2 regions of the Brevibacterium sp. H602 genome follow, and region 1 is predicted to be linked to the other one. Evidence: riboswitches for the same ligand, from Rfam matches in the RefSeq annotation. Region 1 holds a riboswitch; the other holds the start of a gene.

What was found. A riboswitch is a leader RNA that binds a small molecule or an ion and turns the genes downstream of it on or off. The one in region 1 is predicted to bind thiamine pyrophosphate.
Region 2: it holds a riboswitch for thiamine pyrophosphate, as region 1 does, so the genes downstream of both, ACSBQT_RS09060 (ECF transporter S component) here and ACSBQT_RS08465 (hydroxyethylthiazole kinase) in region 1, are expected to answer to the same signal.

The regions. Positions count from the first base shown of each region.
Region 1 is NZ_JBPIZD010000009.1:47,313-52,860, reverse strand. It holds gene ACSBQT_RS08480 (TenA family protein) at 1-124, opposite strand, end outside; gene thiD (bifunctional hydroxymethylpyrimidine kinase/phosphomethylpyrimidine kinase) at 192-1,061, opposite strand; gene thiE (thiamine phosphate synthase) at 1,058-1,816, opposite strand; gene ACSBQT_RS08465 (hydroxyethylthiazole kinase) at 1,813-2,742, opposite strand; TPP riboswitch at 2,730-2,863, opposite strand; gene ACSBQT_RS08460 (DUF3800 domain-containing protein) at 3,124-3,591, shown strand; gene ACSBQT_RS08455 (hypothetical protein) at 3,575-4,006, shown strand; gene ACSBQT_RS08450 (sugar ABC transporter permease) at 4,170-5,381, opposite strand; gene ACSBQT_RS08445 (ATP-binding cassette domain-containing protein) at 5,378-5,548, opposite strand, start outside.
Region 2 is NZ_JBPIZD010000010.1:10,793-16,340, reverse strand. It holds gene ACSBQT_RS09070 (energy-coupling factor transporter transmembrane component T family protein) at 1-404, opposite strand, end outside; gene ACSBQT_RS09065 (ABC transporter ATP-binding protein) at 397-1,929, opposite strand; gene ACSBQT_RS09060 (ECF transporter S component) at 1,929-2,558, opposite strand; TPP riboswitch at 2,581-2,689, opposite strand; gene ACSBQT_RS09055 (fibronectin type III domain-containing protein) at 2,836-4,776, shown strand; gene ACSBQT_RS09050 (universal stress protein) at 4,813-5,548, opposite strand, start outside.

The DNA.
Region 1 (5,548 bases):
TCGGATCGAGGCTGCCGTCAGCGAGCTGGGCGAGGAACGGCAGAGCTTCGATCTGCTTGATGATGGGGCGGACGCGGTCCCACAGCTGGGTGGTCAATGGGCCGGCGGTAAAGGTGACGGTCATGGGAACTCCTTTGTGCTGGTGTGACGTGGCGGTTCGGGTGAGGCGGCGGTCAGGTGGGACGGATATGTCAGGCGGGTCGACCGCGGACGATGTCGACCTGGTGGTCGACCGGTCCGTGGGCGCCTTCCGGATTGAGGCTCAGCTGCCAGTCAGCAGCCGAAGTGAGAGCGCGAGCAAGGTAGTCGAGGGCATTGCCGACAGCCTCGCCGAGGAGGTCCGACCCGATCTCTGTGCGTTCGCGGCCGAGGACGGCCACCTCGGCGGTGATCGCGGCTGACAGGGTGCACCCGGTCCCGTGTGTGTTCATTGTCGCCACACGGGCGTGGCTGAACTCGCGGACCTGGCCATCGGCGGTGGCGAGGATATCGATGACCTCGTCCTCGCTGCCGTGTCCGCCCTTGAGCAGGACCGCTCCGGGTCCGCGTTCGAGCAGGCGCCGAGCCTGGTCACGCATGGCTTCAGTCGTCTGTGCTTCGGGTTCGTCATCGCCGATCAGCAGGGCCGCCTCGGGGAGGTTGGGGGTGATGAGGTCGGCGACGGGCAGCAGGTGGGTGCGCACGGCGTCGACGGCATCGGTCTCGAGGAGGCGGTGGCCGGAGGTCGCGATCATCACCGGATCGACGGTATAGAAGCCGAGTCGACCTTCGGCGGCGCGGGCGACGACGAGTTCGACGAGGTCACGGCTGCCGAGCATCCCCGATTTCGTCGCATCGACGGGCAGGTCGCCGAGCACGGACTCGAACTGATCGGCGACGAAATCGACGTCGATCGGATAGACCCGGGACACCCCGTGCGTATTCTGCGCGACGAGAGCGGTGATGACGGTCGTGCCCATGGTCTTCCGCGCGGTGAAGGTCTTGAGGTCGGCATGGATTCCAGCACCGCCGGAGGGATCGGTGCCGGCTATCGACAGGGTGATCGGCGGGCGGGTCGTCACTGGCCGCTCCCGGCGAAAGCGGAAAGCAGCTCCCCGGCTGCCGACTTCGGATCGTCAGCCATGCAGATCGCCGAGACCACGCAGATCCCGATCAGTCCACGCCCCTGCAGGTCAGGGGCACGGTCGGTGTTGATGCCGCCGATCGCGACCGCGGGGATGCCGGCTTCAGCCACCAGTTCGCCGAGGCGGTCCGGTCCGATTCCGTCGGGGGCGTCGGCTTTCGTGGAGGTGTCGTAGACGGGTCCGATGCCGACGAGGTCGACGACTCCGGAGTCGCGGGCGGCGGCGAATTCGTCGCTGTGCGCGGCAGAGAGACCGATGAGCGGTGCCGCACCCAGGGCGGCGCGCACCTCGGCGACGGTGGTGTCAGTTTGGCCGACGTGGATGTGCACGTTCTCGCCTTCGTCGATGAGACGGCGGGCCACTTCGACGCGGTCGTTGAGGACGATGGGGACCGTGCGGTCGGTGTCGCGGGTGGCGGCATCGACGGCGGCGATGACCTGGCGGGTGAGCGAGTAGAAGCCTGCATCGTCGATGTCCTTGTCGCGGACCTGGACGATGCCCACTCCCCCGGCGACGGCGGCCTGCACGGTCTCGGCGACGCTGCGGCCGGCGGCCTCGCATTGCGCGGAGTCGGTGACGAGGTAGAGGCGCGTGTCGATTCCGGCGAAGCGGTCGGTCGCGTCTGCTCGGTCGTTCACGGTCGCGCTGTCGTCGGCCGGGTTGTCAGCGATATGGGCGGAACCGGCGGTCATGCCTGGACGCCTTTGCTGGCGGTTTCATTCGCAGAAGTGAGCGTGTCGAGGCCGATTCTCGCCTGTGAGAGTCGGTCGCCGTCGACGGTGTGGAGCGCATCGAGGAAGTTCACCGAGTAGCTGCCCGGCCCCTTCGCACCGTCGGCGGCGAGTTCCCCGGCGACCGCGAAGTGGGCGTGGGCGGCGACAACAGCTTCGAATCTCGCCGAGGCGGCCCTACCGTTCGCGTTCCCGTTTGCGGCGTTGACCGCTGAGACGTCGGCGTCGGGGTCGGCCAGTCCGGCGCGGGCGGCGGCCAAGTAGGCGACGGTGACGGCGCCGAGTGAGCAGCCGGTGCCGATGACCAGCGGCATGAACTCATGTCCGCCGGAGATGCGGGCGACGTGGTCGGTGCCGTCGATGTGGGCGACGACGGCATCGGTGGGTCCGGAGACGGCGACGATGGCACCGGTTTCTCGGGCCAGCTTTGCGGCGGCGGGAAGGACGGCGTCGACTTCGTCGGTGGAGTCGACTCCGCGACCGCCGAGTCCGACTCCGGCGAGTGCGGCGATCTCGGAGGCATTGCCGCGGATGGCGGTCGGGTGATCGGCGGCGGCGCGGCGGATGCGGGAGGTGCGGAAGTCGACGGCACCGACGCTCACGGGGTCGAGGACCCAGGGTTTTCCGGCGGCGTTGGCGACGTCGATGGCGGCATCGGCGGCGAGCAGCTGGTGGTTCGAGGCGGTTCCGAAGTTGACGAGAATTCCGCTGGCGATTCCGGCGAACTGTCCGGCATCGGCCTCGTGGTCGAGCATTGCCGGGGAGGCGCCGATGGCCAGGAGCACGTTGGCGCTGAACTGCTGCACAACGGTGTTCGTGATGCACTGGATGAGTGGGTTGCTTGCGCGCAGTCGCGCATTCGCAGAACGCAGGTCGAAGTCAACCATGACGATCCCTTCGCTAGTATGGCCCAGATCAGGTTCGATGGGTGTTCTCTCAGCCTCGTTGTCCTCCGTGCGCAGCGTCTTGGTGCGAACGGATCCTCATGAGGCACCCCATGTCATTGGCTCCGACTGTATCAGCCCGCCCGGACACGGGCGACTTCCACAGTCACAAGGTCAAGTCGGGGAATGAGCGCCACTCCCCGTTGTGCGCCATGCTGGCCGATAGGTCCCCGTACAAGACTGATTGCACGGACCTCCGTGCTGTGAGATTATTGAAGTGGTAGCAAGGAGTTCACCTCCTAGAGCGCCAAGTCGCAAGCCCACGTCTCAGACGTGGGTTTTTGCGTTGGGCCTCGTGTCAGAGCCGCTGGGTAGAGTTTGCCCATGCTGCTCGCCTATATCGATGAGATCGGTGAACCCTGCCCGTACGTCGCCAAAGACCACCCGAGATTCAACACCAATCCCGTCTTCGGCTATGCAGGCTTCGTCATTCCCGAAAGCTCGGCTCGGAGATTCGGTCAGATCTTTACAGCAGAGAAGCGACGTGTCTTTGCCAGCGAGCTTCGGGGCGTAGAGAACCCGGGCCGCTGGGAGCGAAAGGGCTCAGATATCTTCACCCCAGACGCTTGGCGAAGATACGGTGAGCAGATCCGTGTCTTTCGCGGACTGATCAACAGGCTCGCAGAACTGAGCGGACACGTCTTCTTCTATGCCGAACAGAAGGAGGTCGGCACCAGGAAGCAAGTGCGGCTCTCCGATGAGCAGCGCTATGCGAGAGTCGGTCAATCGTCTCTGTCGTCACGCGGACAATTGCGGCGAAAATCTACTGACGCTGATGGACCAGATCAATGAGAAGCAACGGGCTGCAAGAGTAGCGTCGATATACGCACACATATTCTCGCGTGCCCAAGAATTCAGGGAAATGAATGCTGCCATTGAGCCGCCGATGCACATCGACAGTGCTCTCAGCTCCAATATTCAGTTTGCCGATTGGATAGCAGCATCTGTCAGCCGAGCCATCGACTACCAACTCGAACGCGGATCAAGGTACGACTGGGTACCTCAGGCCCTCGGCAGCCACATGCACCATCGCATCACATACGAATCCAAGCTTCGTCTCTGGCAGAGTTCGCTGGGCGATCTGAACAACTTCGACGTATTCAAAGCCGAGAGGCCTTACCTGGACCGACTTCAAATTGGATCCATGAGCCCCGAAGATCTCGCAAAACTTGAGAGGATCAAGCACGCATCCATGAAGCGTCGCTGACGCTCCGCAGAACGAGCTACTGGAACCGCGACGTGTTCAAGTGCTCCACGTAAGCACTCGAGAAGCTCGCGAGCGGGCTGCTCAAATCCGAGATGGCCATCTGTACGGAGCCATTTCGGAGCTGAGCGACCCGCTCGGCGGAATTCCGAGGGCGGGCTTCCCGCTACCCGCGCCCGACGTACCTCTGACCGCGGCGGCTGAGCGCATCGACGACGACTGCGGTGAGCAGCACGAGTGCCGTGATGATCTGCTGTGCATCGGAGTTGAAGCCGATGAGGTAGAGACCGTTGTTGATCGCACCGACGACCAGAGCACCGAGCACGGCTGCCCAAGCAGTTCCGCGACCGCCGAACAGCGAGGTACCGCCGATGACGGCTGCAGCGATCGCATTGAGCAGGTCCTGCGTGCTCACCAGCGTCGATCCCGCATTCGTCGTCACACCGGTCTTGATGAAACCGAACAGTGCGGCCAGCACTCCGGCGGCCATGAACACGCTGATGCGCACCCAGGTCACGCGGATGCCAGCGCGCCGGGCGGCTTCGACCTTGCCGCCGACGGCGTAGATCGACCGGCCATAGCGGGTCTTGCGCAGCACGAGATCGATGATGATCGCGATGACGATCATGAGGAAGAACGGCATCGCCAGACCGAAGTCCTGATTGACGAGGATGAGGAACCCGAACACGATCGCGGCCAGCAGCACGATCCGCACGATCACAGAGGTCCAGCTCGGAGCGCTGAGACCCTCCCGGTGGCGGCGCAGCTTCGAATAGATGATGCCGCCGCCGAAGCCGATGATCGCGACGGCGCCGAAGATATAGGCCCAGATCGCCGGGAAGTAGAAGCTCGCGAAGTCGAAGGCGAAGGTGTCCGACATCGACAGGTTCTTCTGCGTGCCGAGAGTCGTGAGGGTCAGACCGGTGAACGCGAGCAGACCGGCCAAGGTGACGACGAACGCCGGGATGCCGACGACGGCGAAGAACCAACCTTGAATCGCGCCGACGACCAGGCCGAGCAGCAGCATGATGATCAGTGCCAGGGCCGGCGGCACACCTTGTCTCACCACCAGAACTCCGAGCAGCGAGGCGGCCAGACCTCCCAACTGCGCCAGAGACAGATCGATCTCGCCGAGGAGCAGGATGAGGTTGATGCCGAGAGCCAGGATCGCGAGGAACGCGACCTGAGTGGAGAGGTTGACGAGGTTGGCCGGAGAGATGAAGTTCGAGTCGGCCGACTGGAACACGATGACGATGACGATGAGAGCGAGGATGACCGGGAACGACCCCAGCTGCCCCTCTTTGACCCGGCGGACGAAGGTGCCGACCACACCTTCGGACGAGATCCGCTCATCGGTGATGAAGGAATTGCGGGTCATCGGCGCTCACCCCTCCGTGCGGCGCGTTTGGTCACGACGTTGTCGCTGGCTCCGGTGATCGCGGCGACCAGCACGTCGGTGCGCTCGTCACCAGGGAAGTCACCGGCATCCTTGCCCAGTCGCAGCACGTGCACTCGGTCGCACACCGCCTGCACATCGGCCATATT
Region 2 (5,548 bases), on a different contig from region 1:
GCCAGGGCACGGACGAAGATCGCCGCGGCCGCGGCCAGTGATCCCGTGGTGAACAGGACGGGGCCGACATCGACGACCACATCCCCGGTCTTCTCCGCCAACAGCGCCGTGCCCCAGGCCGCAAGCAGGGCGCCCGCCGGAAGGAACCACAGGCGCTTGGCCGCGGCCACCAGATCGAGTCCCGTCGCCGGCAGAGCCAGCAATGCTGCCAGCAGCACCACTCCAGCAGAGACGAGATCGATGCTCAGCAGCGCCCCGACCATGAGGATGAGAGCCACTGCGATCTTCGTCAGCGGATTGCACCGACCCAAAGCGGTCGAACGCACCACGGGGATGAGCTGCCCCGGATCCTGTACGGCGACCTCGGGGGACGAGTGAACGTGTTGGTCCAGGCCCTTACTCACCGCGATCACCCGCCCTGACATGCGAATCCGACTCACTGTCGCTGAAACGTTCTGCGCTGCTGCGGTCGCCGAGCTCGAGGAGATCGGCACTGATGGCTTCGAGGAACGCGTGATCATGACTGACCGCGACCACCGCAGAACCGTGTTCCAAGGCATCGACGAACATTTCCACCAGCCCCGCCCACGTCAGCGCATCCTGACCGAAAGTCGGCTCATCGACGATGAGCACCCGGGGCCGGGGAGCCAGCATCGCCGCCACCGACAGGCGACGCTTCTCCCCGCCGGAGAGACTCTGCGGATGAGCTTGCGCCAACCCGGTGAGCCCGAGTCCCTCAAGAAGCTCATCCACCCGAGCTCGAGACTCGGCGGCAGACCACCCGGCCAGCCGCGGACCCAGCTCGAGTTCGGCCGCCACGCTCGAGGTGAGGAACTGGTGGGCCGGTTCCTGGAAGACCATGCCGATACGCGCCGCCAGCTGCTTCGACGGCCAGGCGAACGGCCGGGGTCGTTTGGCTCCTTCTCGCAGGGCCGCCTCGGCGAGGACCTGCCCGGAGAATTCGGGCAGCAGGCCCGCCAAGGTCAGGGCCGTGGTCGATTTGCCCGCCCCGTTCGCACCGACGATTCCGAGCGCCTGACCAGCGCGCAGACTCAGGTCCAGGTCGGTCGCAGCGGGGGTGGCCATGCGCGGTCGGGCAACGCTGAGCCGATCTGTGCGCAGCAGAACCTCGCCGAGGCGGCCCGACGTTCCGCCGATTCCTGCGGTTCCGCCTCGGCGCGGGGCGGGGGAGTGCTGCGGCATCCAGATTCCGCAGTTGACGAGTGTTTCGGTCAGGTCGGGATCGGAGAAGACCTGCGCGGGCGGACCTTGGGCTGCGATGCCTTCGCGGCCGAGCACGATGACCCGGTCGACGTGATCGATCCACAGTTCGACCCGGTGCTCGACGACGAGCATTGTCGCCGCGGTCGCGGCCTGCACGGTGAGCACGGCATCGCGGACCTCGGTCGCCGAGGCGGGATCGATATTGGCCGTCGGCTCGTCGAGGACGATGACCTCGGGGGCCATCGCGTGGACCCCGGCCAGAGCCAGCCGCTGCTTCTGCCCACCGGACAGCGCAGCACTCGGATGCTCCGGCGGCAGATCGAGCCCCAACGCCTGCAGAGATCTGGGCACCTGAGCCTCGATTGCCTCGGCCGGGAATCCGAGGTTCTCCATCCCGAACGCCACGTCATCACCGATGCGGGAGAAGATCACCTGCGAATCGGGATCTTGGAGGACCAGCCCGGTGCTGTCTCGGCGAGGGTTCGGTTCCTCACCGCCGACGAGGAGTTCACCGGTGGCCTCACCCGATTCCTCGGGCAGGACGCCGGCGACGGCGTGGAGGAACGTCGATTTGCCGGCCCCGGAGGCACCGAGCAGCAGCACTTTCTCACCGGCGGCGATCTGCAGATCGAGTGGACCGACCGCAGGCACGTCACGGTCGGTGTGCGTCCACGAGAAGCCGGAAGCCGTGATCGGCAGTGCCATCAGCGCAGACGGCCGGAAGCGAAGGAGCTGAGCGCTCCGGTGGCCGCGATCGCCCGGTAGGCGAACCAAGCGCCGATTCCGGAGATGCCGAGACCGGAGACGATCGCGCAGACGGCGTAGATCGCCTGGAAGCCGAACTGCCATTCCGCGTTGTACATGATGTTCTCGCTCACGGCCATGAACGCCGCGGCCAGCATCCCCGAGGCCGCGGTGACCCACAGGGTGAAGCGCTTGTAGCCGAAGGCGGCGAAGACGAGTTCGGCACCGAGGCCCTGCAGGAGACCCGAGAGCAGAACTGTCGCTCCGAAGTGGGAGCCGAGGACGGCTTCGACGATGGCGGCGATGAGTTCGCACAGGAGCGCGGCACCGGGTTTGCGGATGATCGCCCCGGCCAGCGGGCCAGCAAGGACCCAGAGTCCTGCGATGAGACCGATCGACGGCGGGAATGCCTGGAAGGCGAGTTCGAGGACCTTCCAGCTCAGCGCCAACACCCAGAACACGAGCCCCACGGCAATGCCGAGAACGGCGGTGGTGACATAGTCGACCACCCGCCACTGTTTGGATTTCGGCGCCGCGGTGAGGGCGCGTGAAGAGGTGGGGGTGGTGTTCGGCGTGGTGGTATTCGGCATCGTGCCTCCTCATTTCAAGGAGGGGTGAAGAGTCTCGACTTCCTTCGGCGGTGCTAACCACATCAGGTTCGAGGGTCTGCAGCTTCTTCTGCACTCTCAGCGCCCCTGACGGCGCTCCCCTGTCGTAGCCACCACTGTACAACAGGGGAGCGACGCGGAGGCTGGGATCGGAAACGACGCGGAGTCCGGGGTCGGTCATCGAGGATTCACTTCCCGTTTCCCTTCCCGTCGACGGTCCTCGAACGACCGGACACTACTGGTCAGTAGGAATAGGCGGGTGAATACGCATCGACTGAAGAGACCGCTCAGTGCCCTGTCCGCCGCTACCCTGCTCGCCGCTCTGGTGGCGGCCCCGGTGCCCGTGCGTGCCGAACCATCTCTCGGTTCCGGAGGGTCGACCGCGACCCAGGGCACGAATGCCGACACTGCTCAGACTCCCAGCCCGGACCGGACGGATTCGCCCGCCGAGGCGGATGCGGGAAGCGAAGCGATCACCGATGCGGTGCTGCAGGTCGGCGCCGACCCCACTGCGCGCAACCTCTCGTGGATGAGTGAGAGCTCCGGTGGGGGAGAGGTCCGGTGGGCGCCGGCCAGTGAGGTCGACGGCGGAAAGCTCCCCGCCGATGCTGACAGGGCTGTGACCACGGACTCCGGCCTTGCCACCGACCTCAAGCGTCACTTCAACCATGCGAACATGACCGACCTCGAGCCCGACACCGAATACGCCTACCAGGTCGGCAACGAAGAGGACGGATTCACCGAGGTGCAGCAGTTCACCACAGGATCGTCCGGAGGAGACGACGAATTCCTCGTCTTCGGCGACCCCCAGGTCGGCGCCGGAGGCGGAGACCCCGACGACGCCGCCGGTTGGGACCGGACCCTGAGTTCGGCCGTGGCCACCGCCGACGACCCGAGCTTCTTCTACTCGCTGGGAGACCAGGTCAACTCCGCCGGCAACCAGGAGCAGTACGCACAGTACCTGGCACCGGAAGCCACCCGGACGATCCCGCAGGCGACGACGATCGGCAACCACGATGTGTCATCGAAAGCCTACGAACAGCACTTCAACCGACCCAATGTCAGCCAGGACCACGGCGGTGGCGGCGTCATCACCTCCGGCGGCGACTACTGGTTCATCGAGGACGGAGTCCTGTTCCTCAACATCAATTCGAACAGTTCGGACATGGACGCCCACGCCGATTTCATCGACGAAGTCGTCGCCGAGCACGGTGACCAGGCACGCTGGACGGTTCTCGGATTCCACCACTCGATCTATTCGACGGCCACGCACTGGGATGACCTCGATGTGAAGCGGCTGCGGAAGGAGATCCCTCCGGTCGCGGCCCGCAATGACATCGACCTCGTCGTCTCCGGCCACGACCACATCTACAACCGCACCTTCCTCATGGACGGCGAAGGCAAGCCCGTTGAGGGCTCCGAAGCGGGAGCCGAGGAGGAGAAGGAAGACGGGCAGACGCTCTACCTCACGCTGACCTCGTCATCGGGGTCGAAGTTCTATGGCTACGTTCCCGGCCTCGACTGGGAAGGCAAGAGCGTCCACAACGACGTGCCCGCCTTCACCCGGGTTCGAGTCAGCGACGAAGCGCTGCGAGCGACGACCTATGAGGTGCCGGCAGGCGGAGCGCCGGCCGATGGTGAACGCGCGGAAGCGCAGGCCGCAGCCGAGCAGATCGACGATGTCGAACTCAGGCGCGCCGAGGCGGAAGATCCAGCCCCGGATGACGACGCCGGTGCAGACGCGGATGGCGGGGCTGGAACAGAAGCCGACGCCGAGGCGGATGGTTCGGACGCCGAATCAGACGCCGGTGCGGGGGTCGGGGCTGAAGCGGATGGTTCCGATGCCGGACCAGAGGCCGGCGCCGGAGTCGATGCAGATGGCGCGGGAGAAGACGCAGACGCCGGCGCGGCGGGAGCCGAAGCCGACGGTTCGGAGAGCGATTCGGACGGTTCGGACGAAGGTGCGGAAACTGCCGGCACCGCCGACTCCGGCGCCGAGGCAGATGCGACCGAGGCGAACGCCGCAGGAACGGATGATGATTCGGACTCCTCTGGGACCGCCTCGGCGGGTGGGGACGGAGACCTGCCCCGCACCGGCGGTGGGCTTGCACTGCCCTTGGCCGTCGGGGCGGGGGCGCTGGCACTCGGCGCGACGCTCCTCGTTGTGAGCCGTCGCCGCCGAGATGCCGGGCTCAGCTGATCAGCACAGCCTTCCTGATCAGCACGGCGCCGCCGATCAGCTCGGCACCACCATGACCGGACCTTCGGCGTGGTTGAGGACCCCGCGCGAGACGGATCCCAGCAGAGCGCTGCGGATCCGTCCGCGCCCGCGGGTGCCCAGCACCGTCAGCTGTGCGCGCGAGCTGATCTCGACGAGGGTCTCCGTGGGATCGCCGACCGGCACCGAGGTGGTCACCGTCAGATCCGGGAACTGCTCGGACAGGGTTGCGGCTTCCTTCTCCAGACCTTCGGTCAGCTGTTTCTGCCGACGCGAGGTGACCTCGGAGCTGAGCTCGAGGTCGGGGTACCAGTAGAGCCATTCCTCACCGGCAGGCAGCACCACGACGAGTTCGAGTTCTGTGCCGCGTAAGGCGGCCTCGGCGGCTGCCGTGAACATGGCGACCCGACCGGTGTCGGAGCCGTCGACGGCGACGACGACCGGGCCTGTGTCCGCGGATGCTGACATCGACCGTTCGGAAACGACGATCGTCGGGCAGTGAGCGTGGGCAGGCAGAGCCGTGGATACGGACCCGAGGACTCGGCCCATGAAACCGCCGCGGCCGCGGGCGCCGACGATGACGACCTCGGCATCGGCGCTGAGCGTGACGAGCGCACCGGCGGAATTGCCGGGTGCGGTGCGGAAGGACTTCTCACCGGGGTAGGCGTGCAGAAGTTCGACCGCCTCGGCGAGGGTCTTCTCTGCTTCCTTCTTCGCCTTGTCATCCTCGGGTTCGCTGGGGATGGAGGCCATA